4 regions of the Kitasatospora sp. MAP12-44 genome follow, and region 1 is predicted to be linked to each of the others. Evidence: riboswitches for the same ligand, from Rfam matches in the RefSeq annotation. Region 1 holds a riboswitch; each other region holds the start of a gene.
The links. Region 1 has a riboswitch for cyclic di-AMP ahead of P3T34_RS31775 (family 16 glycosylhydrolase). Riboswitches for the same ligand answer to the same signal wherever they lie in the genome.
Positions count from the first base shown of each region.

Region 2: another riboswitch for cyclic di-AMP. It lies ahead of P3T34_RS11310 (C40 family peptidase); the one in region 1 lies ahead of P3T34_RS31775 (family 16 glycosylhydrolase).
Region 3: another riboswitch for cyclic di-AMP. It lies ahead of P3T34_RS22065 (M23 family metallopeptidase); the one in region 1 lies ahead of P3T34_RS31775 (family 16 glycosylhydrolase).
Region 4: another riboswitch for cyclic di-AMP. It lies ahead of P3T34_RS35280 (LysM peptidoglycan-binding domain-containing protein); the one in region 1 lies ahead of P3T34_RS31775 (family 16 glycosylhydrolase).

Region 1 covers NZ_JARZAE010000004.1:6,974,333-6,976,477, forward strand. Annotated here, with positions in the region: gene P3T34_RS31765 (class I SAM-dependent methyltransferase) at 1-241, shown strand, start outside; gene P3T34_RS31770 (LuxR C-terminal-related transcriptional regulator) at 297-1,031, shown strand; cyclic di-AMP (ydaO/yuaA leader) riboswitch at 1,231-1,344, shown strand; gene P3T34_RS31775 (family 16 glycosylhydrolase) at 1,349-2,145, shown strand, end outside.
Region 2 covers NZ_JARZAE010000004.1:2,401,705-2,403,849, reverse strand. Annotated here, with positions in the region: gene P3T34_RS11315 (C40 family peptidase) at 1-507, shown strand, start outside; cyclic di-AMP (ydaO/yuaA leader) riboswitch at 791-941, shown strand; gene P3T34_RS11310 (C40 family peptidase) at 953-2,050, shown strand.
Region 3 covers NZ_JARZAE010000004.1:4,714,339-4,716,483, reverse strand. Annotated here, with positions in the region: gene P3T34_RS22070 (hypothetical protein) at 1-189, shown strand, start outside; gene P3T34_RS22065 (M23 family metallopeptidase) at 179-1,108, opposite strand; cyclic di-AMP (ydaO/yuaA leader) riboswitch at 1,120-1,283, opposite strand; gene P3T34_RS22060 (alpha/beta hydrolase) at 1,619-2,145, shown strand, end outside.
Region 4 covers NZ_JARZAE010000004.1:7,739,688-7,741,832, reverse strand. Annotated here, with positions in the region: gene P3T34_RS35290 (heavy metal-binding domain-containing protein) at 1-332, shown strand, start outside; gene P3T34_RS35285 (hypothetical protein) at 394-828, shown strand; cyclic di-AMP (ydaO/yuaA leader) riboswitch at 966-1,165, shown strand; gene P3T34_RS35280 (LysM peptidoglycan-binding domain-containing protein) at 1,173-1,988, shown strand.

The DNA of each region.
Region 1 (2,145 bases):
GATCGTCGAGCCCAACGTCTCGGCGGACGTCCGGGAGAACGCCAACCCGATCGGCCGCGCGGTGGTCTCCGCGTCGGTCGCCGTCTGCCTGCCCTCGGCGCTGGCCCAGCACGGGCCGCAGGCGATGGGCAACCACGCCGGCGAGGGCGCCATGCGGCGGATCGCCGACGAAGCCGGACTGCACCACTGGAAGCTGGCCGCCGAGAGCCCGGTGAACCGGGTGTACGCCGCCAGCAGGTAAGCCGGAATGTCGGGCCCGGCTTGACCCGCCTCCCCGGACGGAGCACGCTCCAAGAGTGGCTCCGTCCGGGGAGGCGGGTCTGCGGCGGATCTTCGCCGTGATCGACCTCCTGCTCGATGCCGTCGACGAGGAGACGCTCCTTCCGGCGCTGTTCCCGGCGCTGCTCGGGGCCGTCCCGGGGGACAGCCTCACCTGGTCGACCCGTACGCCGACCGGGCGCCACCCGGTCACCGCGCCGGCCGACCTGTTCAGCCCCGAGGCGGTGGCCGGCTTCTTCCGGTACGCGCGCGATGACTCGCTCTTCCGGCACACCGACACCGGCACCGGCGTGCCGCTGCGCCGCTCCGACCTGCAGTCCCGCACCGAGTACCACCGACTGGGCACCTACGCCGAGGCGCTGTGCCCGGCGGGCGTCGAGTACCAGTTGGCGATGGCCTTCCCGGCCGGCTGGGCGCGCAGCGGGCGACGGACCGTCTGCCTGGTGGTGAATCGCGCGGGCACCGACTTCGGTGACGCCGACCTCGCGAGCGCCACCCTGCTGCGGGCCCGGCTGACCCACGCGCTGGACCGCCTCGCGCCGCCCGTACGGCTGCCGGCGGAGGTCACGGCACGCGAGGCCGCGGTGCTCGACCTGCTCGCGTCGGGCCTGACGGACCGGCAGATCGGCCGCCGTCTGGAGGTCTCCGAGCGGACCGTGGACAAGCACCTGGAGCACGCCTACGCCAAGCTGCGGGTGCACAGCCGGGTTGCGGCGGCCACGCTCTGGCGGGAGGCCGCGCAGCGGCGCTGAGCGTGCTCCCGGGGCTGTTGTAAAGCCCGTGTGAGCTTTCCGACAGCTCCTTGTCCGTATGCGGACCGTCTGCCTAGGCTGCAGTCCGTCCGCCTCTGGCGGGCCCTGCCGCCGGGACGCCGAGTCCTGCCCACCCGCCGGCGGGCACCACGGCACCGCATGGGCAGGAGTGGGGGAACCAGGTCAGTTGCCGCGACCCCGCCTGCGCATGTGCGCGCGTGGCCGCGACTCGGGGTGAAGCCGTCCGTCGACGGCCGGGCCGACCTCTCAGGGCCCGAACCCGACAGCTCACCCCGCAGGCGTCGCAGAGGAACCCCATGATCTTTTCTGGTACCCCCGCACGCCTTGGCACGATAGCCGGAGTGGTCGGCCTGCTGGCCGTCCCGGTGGCTGTCCAGGCGCAGGCCGCGAGCGCGCTCAGCGTCACCCAGGACCGGCTGACCCCGACCACCGCACCCGCCGGGAGCGCGACCACCGCCTCCCTCACGCTGCACTCCTCCAGCTGCTTCACCGCGCGCACGGTGGGCGTCGGCGTGCGGGACGCGGCCGGGAACAACCTCGACTTCCCCGGCTCGCTCTCCAACGCGCGGATCTGCCCCGGCGGTCTGACGCTGACCACCGCCGCCCGGACGTTCCCGACCGGTACGTACAGTGAGTTCGGCTTCTACCAGGACATCGCCGGGACCTGGCACAACCTGACGACGCAGACCCTGACCGTCGGTTCGAAGCCCGCGCCGGCGCCCGCCCCGGCCCCGACGCCTGCCCCCGCGCCCGCGCCGACCCCGACCCCGACGCCCGCTCCGGCGCCGACCCCCGCGCCCGCGCCCGCCTCGCCCGTCGCGGGCAAGACCCTCACCTGGTCCGACGAGTTCAACACCCCGCTCGCCCAGGACCCGCACTGGCAGTCGGCCACCACCAGCTCGTACAAGTACGGCACCCACAACCCGGACGACAACAAGCTCGACTGGCTGGACCCGTCCGACGTGCAGACGGCGAACGGTGTGGCCACCTTCACCGCCCAGCCCAGCAGCCACATCCTGGAGAACGGCAAGCAGGCCTGGACCACCGGGCTGCTCACCACCGAGGGCACCGCTGAGGGCTTCAAGGTCAAGAC
Region 2 (2,145 bases), 4.6 Mb from region 1:
CAGGCCAAGGCGGACGTCCAGGCCAAGTTGGCCGCCGCGCAGAAGCTGATGAACTCGCTGAGCGCCGGCGACCGGGCCGCCCTGCAGCAGGCCGACGCCGCCTCACGCAGCAGCTCGCGGATCGACCTCAGCACCCTCAACCTGCCGCCGGCCTCCGGCTACGCGGCGATCGCCGTGGCGACCGCGCTGAGCGAGATCGGCAAGCCGTACCACTGGGGGTCGACAGGTCCCGACGAGTTCGACTGCTCGGGTCTGATGGTCTATTCCTACGCCGCCGCCGGCGTCTCGCTGCCGCGTGTCTCCCAGGAGCAGGCCGGCTACGGCGTCACGGTGCCGAGCCTGGCCCAGGCGCAGCCCGGCGACCTGGTGATCTACGGCCCCGGCGCGCACCACGTGGCCATGTACATCGGCAACGGCGACGTCGTGCACGCCCCGCGCGAGGGCGAGCTGATCCATATCGCCTCGGCGACCTCGATCGGCACGATCCAGACCATCCGACGGGTCTGACGCCGAGTCGCGGCGACTGCGCTCGCGCCGAACTGACGCCTCACCAAACGGTTTTGTGAGCTGCGCCACTCAAGGTGCCGCTCGTGATCAACCCCTGGTGATGCCCATATCACCCACAGTCAAAGTTGCACGTTTTTTCCGACAAGGATTTGAACGGATCACGGTTCTGTTACTAGGGTCATGATTCGAACCGCCGCGATGGAGATCACCCAGCCTGGGTGGCAGCGGGGGTTACCGCCGAGTCTGGAAAGCAGCGGGGCAGTTGACTGCCCGACGGGGAGCCCTTGCGAGGGTGCTGCGGACCGGAGCCGGGGAACCACGTTCCTCGGGGTGAATCGGCGCCAGGTCGACCGCAAGGTCGGTGAGGCGTCGTAGGGCATCTCTTCCAGCCCGAACCCGTCAGCTCACCCGGTAGGCGGATGTAGGAAGAAGGAGACCCGCCTTCGTGGCGTCCCATCGTCGTCCCAAGCCCACCGGTCGAACTCGCGCGTCGATCCTGACCGCGGCCGCTGCCACTGCCATGGCCCTTGCCTCGCAGACTGGCGCGCACGCGGACCCGGCGCCCACCCTCGACCAGGTCAAGTCGCAGGTTGACGCCCTGAACACGCAGGCCGAGGCTGCCACCCAGCAGCTGGACGGTGCCCAGGAGAAGCAGCAGCAGCTGACCACGCAGGTCGGCCAGCTGCAGGACCAGGTGGCCCGCCAGCAGGACCAGGTGACCACGCTGCAGGGCGGTCTGGCCGAGGTGGCCGCCGACCAGTACGCCTCCGGCGGTATATCGCCGACCGTTCAGCTGATGCTCAGCGCCAAGCCGGACAGCTTCCTGACCCAGGCCGGTTCGCTGAACCAGATGAACAGCACCCAGTCCGAGACGCTGAAGCAGCTCCAGCAGGAGCAGCAGAAGCTCGACCAGGACAAGGCCGAGGCGCAGAGCAAGCTCGCCGACCTGGCCAGCACCACGCAGACCCTGCAGGCCGCCAAGACCGATGTGCAGGCCAAGTTGGCGAAGGCCCAGGCCCTGCTGAACACGCTGACCGCGCAGCAGCGCCAGCAGATGGCCGACGCCGAGGCGAAGGCCTCCGCCGACGCCGCCGCCAAGTCCGCCGCCAGCATCGCGGCCATCACCGGCCAGGCCGCCTCGCGCAGCTCCAGCCGGACCGACCTGAGCGCCCCCAACACCGCCGGCGCCAACCCGCATGCCGCCGCCGCGATCGAGGCCGCCGTCAGCCGGCTCGGCGACGCGTACGTGTACGGCGCCACCGGCCCGAACACCTTCGACTGCTCGGGTCTGACGCAGTGGGCCTACGCGCAGGCCGGCGTCTCGCTGCCGCGCACCTCGCAGGAGCAGGAGTCGGCCGGCACCAACGAGGGCACCAACCTGGCCAACGCTCAGCTCGGTGACCTGATCATCTTCTACGGCGGCGACCACGTCGGCATCTACGTGGGCGGCGGCAACGTCATCCACGCCCCGCACACCGGTTCGGTGGTCCGCTACGAGGCGGCCTCCTCGATGCCGATCACGGCCATCGTGCGCCCGTACTAGGGTCCCCACGCAGGTCCGCACGTAGGTCCGCACGGCCCGGTCTCCGCTCGGAGGCCGGGCCGTCGGCGTTCCGGTCGGCGCACTGATGTCCGATT
Region 3 (2,145 bases), 2.3 Mb from region 1:
TTCGAGGCCGCCGTGGAGGCGGAGGCCCTGCGGCTGTACGGCGAGTGGACCGTCCCCGGCCTGCCGGCCCTGCTGCTGGCCGAGTACCGGGACCTGGCCCCGGAACCCGGTTCGAGCGAGATCGACAGCTACCTGATCGAGCAGGGCTACACCGAGCAGGACTTCACGGAGCAGGGCTTCACGGAGTGACGCCGCGCTCCTGAAGCCAGGCCCGCGGGTCGACCGGGGCGCCGCCGCCGGGCCGGATCTCCAGGTGCAGGTGCGGGCCGCTCACACCGGCCGTGTTGCCGGTGGCCCCGACCTTGCCGAGCACCTCGCCCGGGGCCACCGGGCCGGCGGCGACGGCGATCGAGGAGAGGTGGCAGTACCAGACCTCGGTGCCGTCCGGCAGGCTCTGGATCACCCGGTAGCCGTACGAGCCCGACCAGCCGGCCGAGGTGACGGTGCCGGCGCCGAGCGCGGTCACCGGGGTGCCGGTGGCGGCGGCGAAGTCGAGGCCGGTCTGCAGGTGCGCCCAGTGCGAGCCGGCCTGGCCGGACTGCGCGCCGAGCGTGTACTTGCCGATGGGGAGGGTCAACTCGCCCTGGCCGACCGGCTGGACGGCGGTCACGGGCTGCACGGGCTGCACGGCGGCGACTGGCTGGACGGCTGCGGCCCGCTGCTCGGCGGCGGCGCGCTCCTCGGCGGCGGCCTGTTCGGCCGCCGCGCGGGCGGCGGCCTCGGCCTGCGCGGCACGCTTGGCGGCGGCCTCCTGCGCGGCCTCCAGACGGGCGCTCTCCTCGGCGGCGGTCCGGCGGCTGTCGGCCTGGTGCTGGATCCGGGCGGCGAGCGCGAGGCCCGGGTCGGCCGCGCTGTCGCCGGCCGTGGCGAAAGCGCTGTCCGCAGCATCGTCGGCGGAGACGGACGGCGCCGGGGCGGGCGGCGCGGCTGCGGCGGCCGCGGTGGCGGAGAGGCCGGTGGCGCCGAGCGCGGCCGCCATCGCGGTGACCCCGAGGACGGGCCCACCAGCCCTGGACTGCTTGGGGATCCGGTGCCGGGCCGCCTCGTCGGGAAGGCCGGCGGGGTCGAGCAGCTGGGTACGGCTCTGCTGGGAGTGCGACGACGCCACGGGGGCGCGCTCCTTTCCTTCCTTCTCGCCTACCGGGTTAGCTGACGGGTTCGGAGCAGGAAGGTCTCCTACGGTCCGGCCGGGGCCGGTCCGATTCACCCCAAGGAACGATTGGTTCCCCGGCTCCCGGACGTCGCCCGAGGGCTCGGTCCTGAGGATTTGGCGACGGCGCACGGTGCCGATCGGATACGGCGTTGCCGACCGCGCTGCGTTATCAAACGTTAATCCTAGGAGGCTCTGATTCCAAGCTGCTTGGCCGGAATTGTCACACGCATCCAAGACCAAACGGTTGGTTTGTCGCGCATATCCGATTCGCCGCTACGCTGCGTGACAAAAACGCGTACTTAGGTGCAGCACAACAGAGTTGGCGATCCTTCAGCTATGACCACCTCGATTCAGCCACGGACGACCCTCTTGACGGCTAAGGCTATTAGCCTTAGCTTTGTGGTTGTCGGCAGCGCCCCTCGGCGCCCAACCAACCAGCCGGCCGCAGCCCGCAGGAGGACCGCCATGAACAGCACCTTCGCACCGCAGACCCAGTACCTCGACCTCCCCGGCGGCCGGATCGCCTTCGACGACTCCCTCGGCGAAGGCGTCCCGGTCGTCCTCATCCCCGGGATGCTCGAACCGCGGACCGCCTACCGGCGCCTGCGCCCGCTGCTCACCGCCGCCGGCCACCGGGTGATCACCATGGACCTGCGCGGCTTCGGCGAGTCCTCGATCACCTGGGACGACTACTCCCCCACCGCGATCGCCGGCGACGCCCTGGCACTGCTCGACCACCTGGGCATCGAGCGCGCGGTACTGGCCGGCAACTCCTACACCGGCGCCAGCGTGGTCAAGTTGGCCGGCACCGCCCCCGAGCGGGTGGCCGGCATCGTCCTGCTGGACGCCTTCGTGGAGAACCTCCCGACGAACGGCGTGCAGCGCGCCATGCTGAAGGCCCTCGGCGCGCTGATGGTGCACGTCCCCGCCTTCTGGGGGCTCTACCTGAAGAAGATGGCCTACCCCACCGCCAAGCCCGCCGACTTCGACGC
Region 4 (2,145 bases), 770 kb from region 1:
GCTACGCCCCGCTGGGCATGACCATGGGGACCTGCGTCTACCACATCGCGCACCAGAAGATGGGCTCGGTCTTCAGCAACATCGGCAAGAACGTCGAGATCGAGCAGTACACCCAGGCGCTGTACGACGCACGGGAGTTGGCGATGGCCCGGATGCAGCACGAGGCCGAGGAGCTGGACGCGGAGGGCATCGTGGGCGTCCAGCTGAACGCCCACAACCACCGCTGGGGCGGCCACACCACCGAGTTCTTCGCGATCGGTACGGCGGTGCGCCCGCTGCGCGAGGAGCACGAGATCGAGCGGCCGACCATGGTGCTCAGCCTGGACCAGTAGGACAGCTTTCCGTACCACCGACCCACCGACCGGTCGCCAACCGACCGCAGCTAGGAGCGACATGACCGACCATGGCCAGATCGAGCCGGCCCCGGAGGACCCCGCCGACTCGATCGACCTGATCGCGGCCGCCCTCAGGCGCGACGCCGGCGACCTGGAGGTGTACGCGCAGGTGCTGACCGGCTCGCTGGCGGAGGCGCTGCCGGCGGACGCGGTCGCGGTCGAGCGCCGGCGCAGCATGAGCGACCGGCTGGCCGGGCGGCCCGGACGGATCGAGAAGCTCGAAGTCGACATGAGCGAACGGCGGTTGGTGCTGAGCCTGGCTCAGGGCCGACCGGCCTGCGAGATCTGCACGGTGGTCCGCGGCGTGGTGCTCTCACGCAAGCCGGTCCCGCTCGACGAGTGGACCCGCGAGCTGGCGGCGGCCGTGACCGCCCGCGCGCAGTCGGACGCCAGGGCGCGGGCGGCACTGGAGCGGCTGGTGCTCGGCGACTGAGGCCTTCGGGGCGGCTGCGGGGCGCTGCGGGGCCTGCGGGGGGCTTGCAGCCGAAACATGAGACACCTCACATCGGCTTGTGATTGCGCCGATGACCTGCGTACGGTGCATCTCGTTCGTCTCCATACGAACCCCGCTCTCCGGAACGCCGAATCCTGCCACCGGTCCGAGTGGGCACGTGCATCGAACCGCACCACGGCAGGAGCGGGGGACCCACAGGTAAGTCGCCCCACCCGGATCTGGTCCGGGCGGGGCTTGGGGTGAAGCCGCGCTCAGCGCGGCCGGGCAACTCCAGCCCGAACCCGACAGCTCACCTCGTAGGCGTAGGAGAGGAACCCCACTTCATGAAGTCTGTGAACCGCACCTTCAGCCTGCCCAGCCGCATCACCATCCAGCGCGCCATCGCCGCCACCGTGGTGGCCGGCGTCGGTGCGGGCCTGACCATCGCCGCCGCCGGTGGCGCCAGCGCGCAGCCGCTGCACCACCACTACTACCCGCACTACGCGGGCAAGCCGGCCGCGATCTCCATCGCCGCCGCCCCGGCCGCCGCGCCCGTCGCCCCGGCTGCTCCGGCCGCCGCGCACAGCGCGCCGCAGGCCCAGCCGGCCGGCTACACCGTGGTCAGCGGCGACTCGCTCTCCCTGATCGCCGACACGCACAGCGTGCAGGGCGGCTGGCAGGAGCTGTACAGCATCAACAAGTCCGTGCTGACGCACGGCCCGGACGCGATCTTCCCCGGTCAGCACCTGTCGCTGGGTGACGGCGCCGCCGCTGCCCCGGCCGCCGGCACCTCGGCCCCGGCTGCCCCCGCCGCCCCGGCGCCGGCCCGGACCGCTGCCCCGGCCGTCGCCGCCGCGCCCGTGTCCAACACCCCCGCCGGGCTGCAGGCGCTGGCCGCCTCGATCGTTCCGGCCGACCAGCTGGCCTCGTTCGACCAGATCATCACCCACGAGAGCGGCTGGAACGTCACCGCGACCAACCCGTCCTCCGGCGCCTACGGCCTGCCGCAGGCCCTGCCCGGCAACAAGATGGCCTCGGCCGGTTCCGACTGGCAGACCAACCCCGCCACCCAGCTCAAGTGGGCGCTCTCCTACATGGATGCCACCTACGGCAGCCCGAACCAGGCCTGGGCCTTCTGGCAGACCCACAGCGCCTACTGATCGGCGCTGGACAGCGGCCTGCGGGCCACTGCCGCTGATCCGGGTCGTGTGATGGCGACCCGCTGATCAACGCCGATCCACCGTGCAGGGCCCGGTTCGCCTCTCGCGAACCGGGCCCTGCGGCATGCCCTCTGACGGGTCGTCAACTGCCACTCTG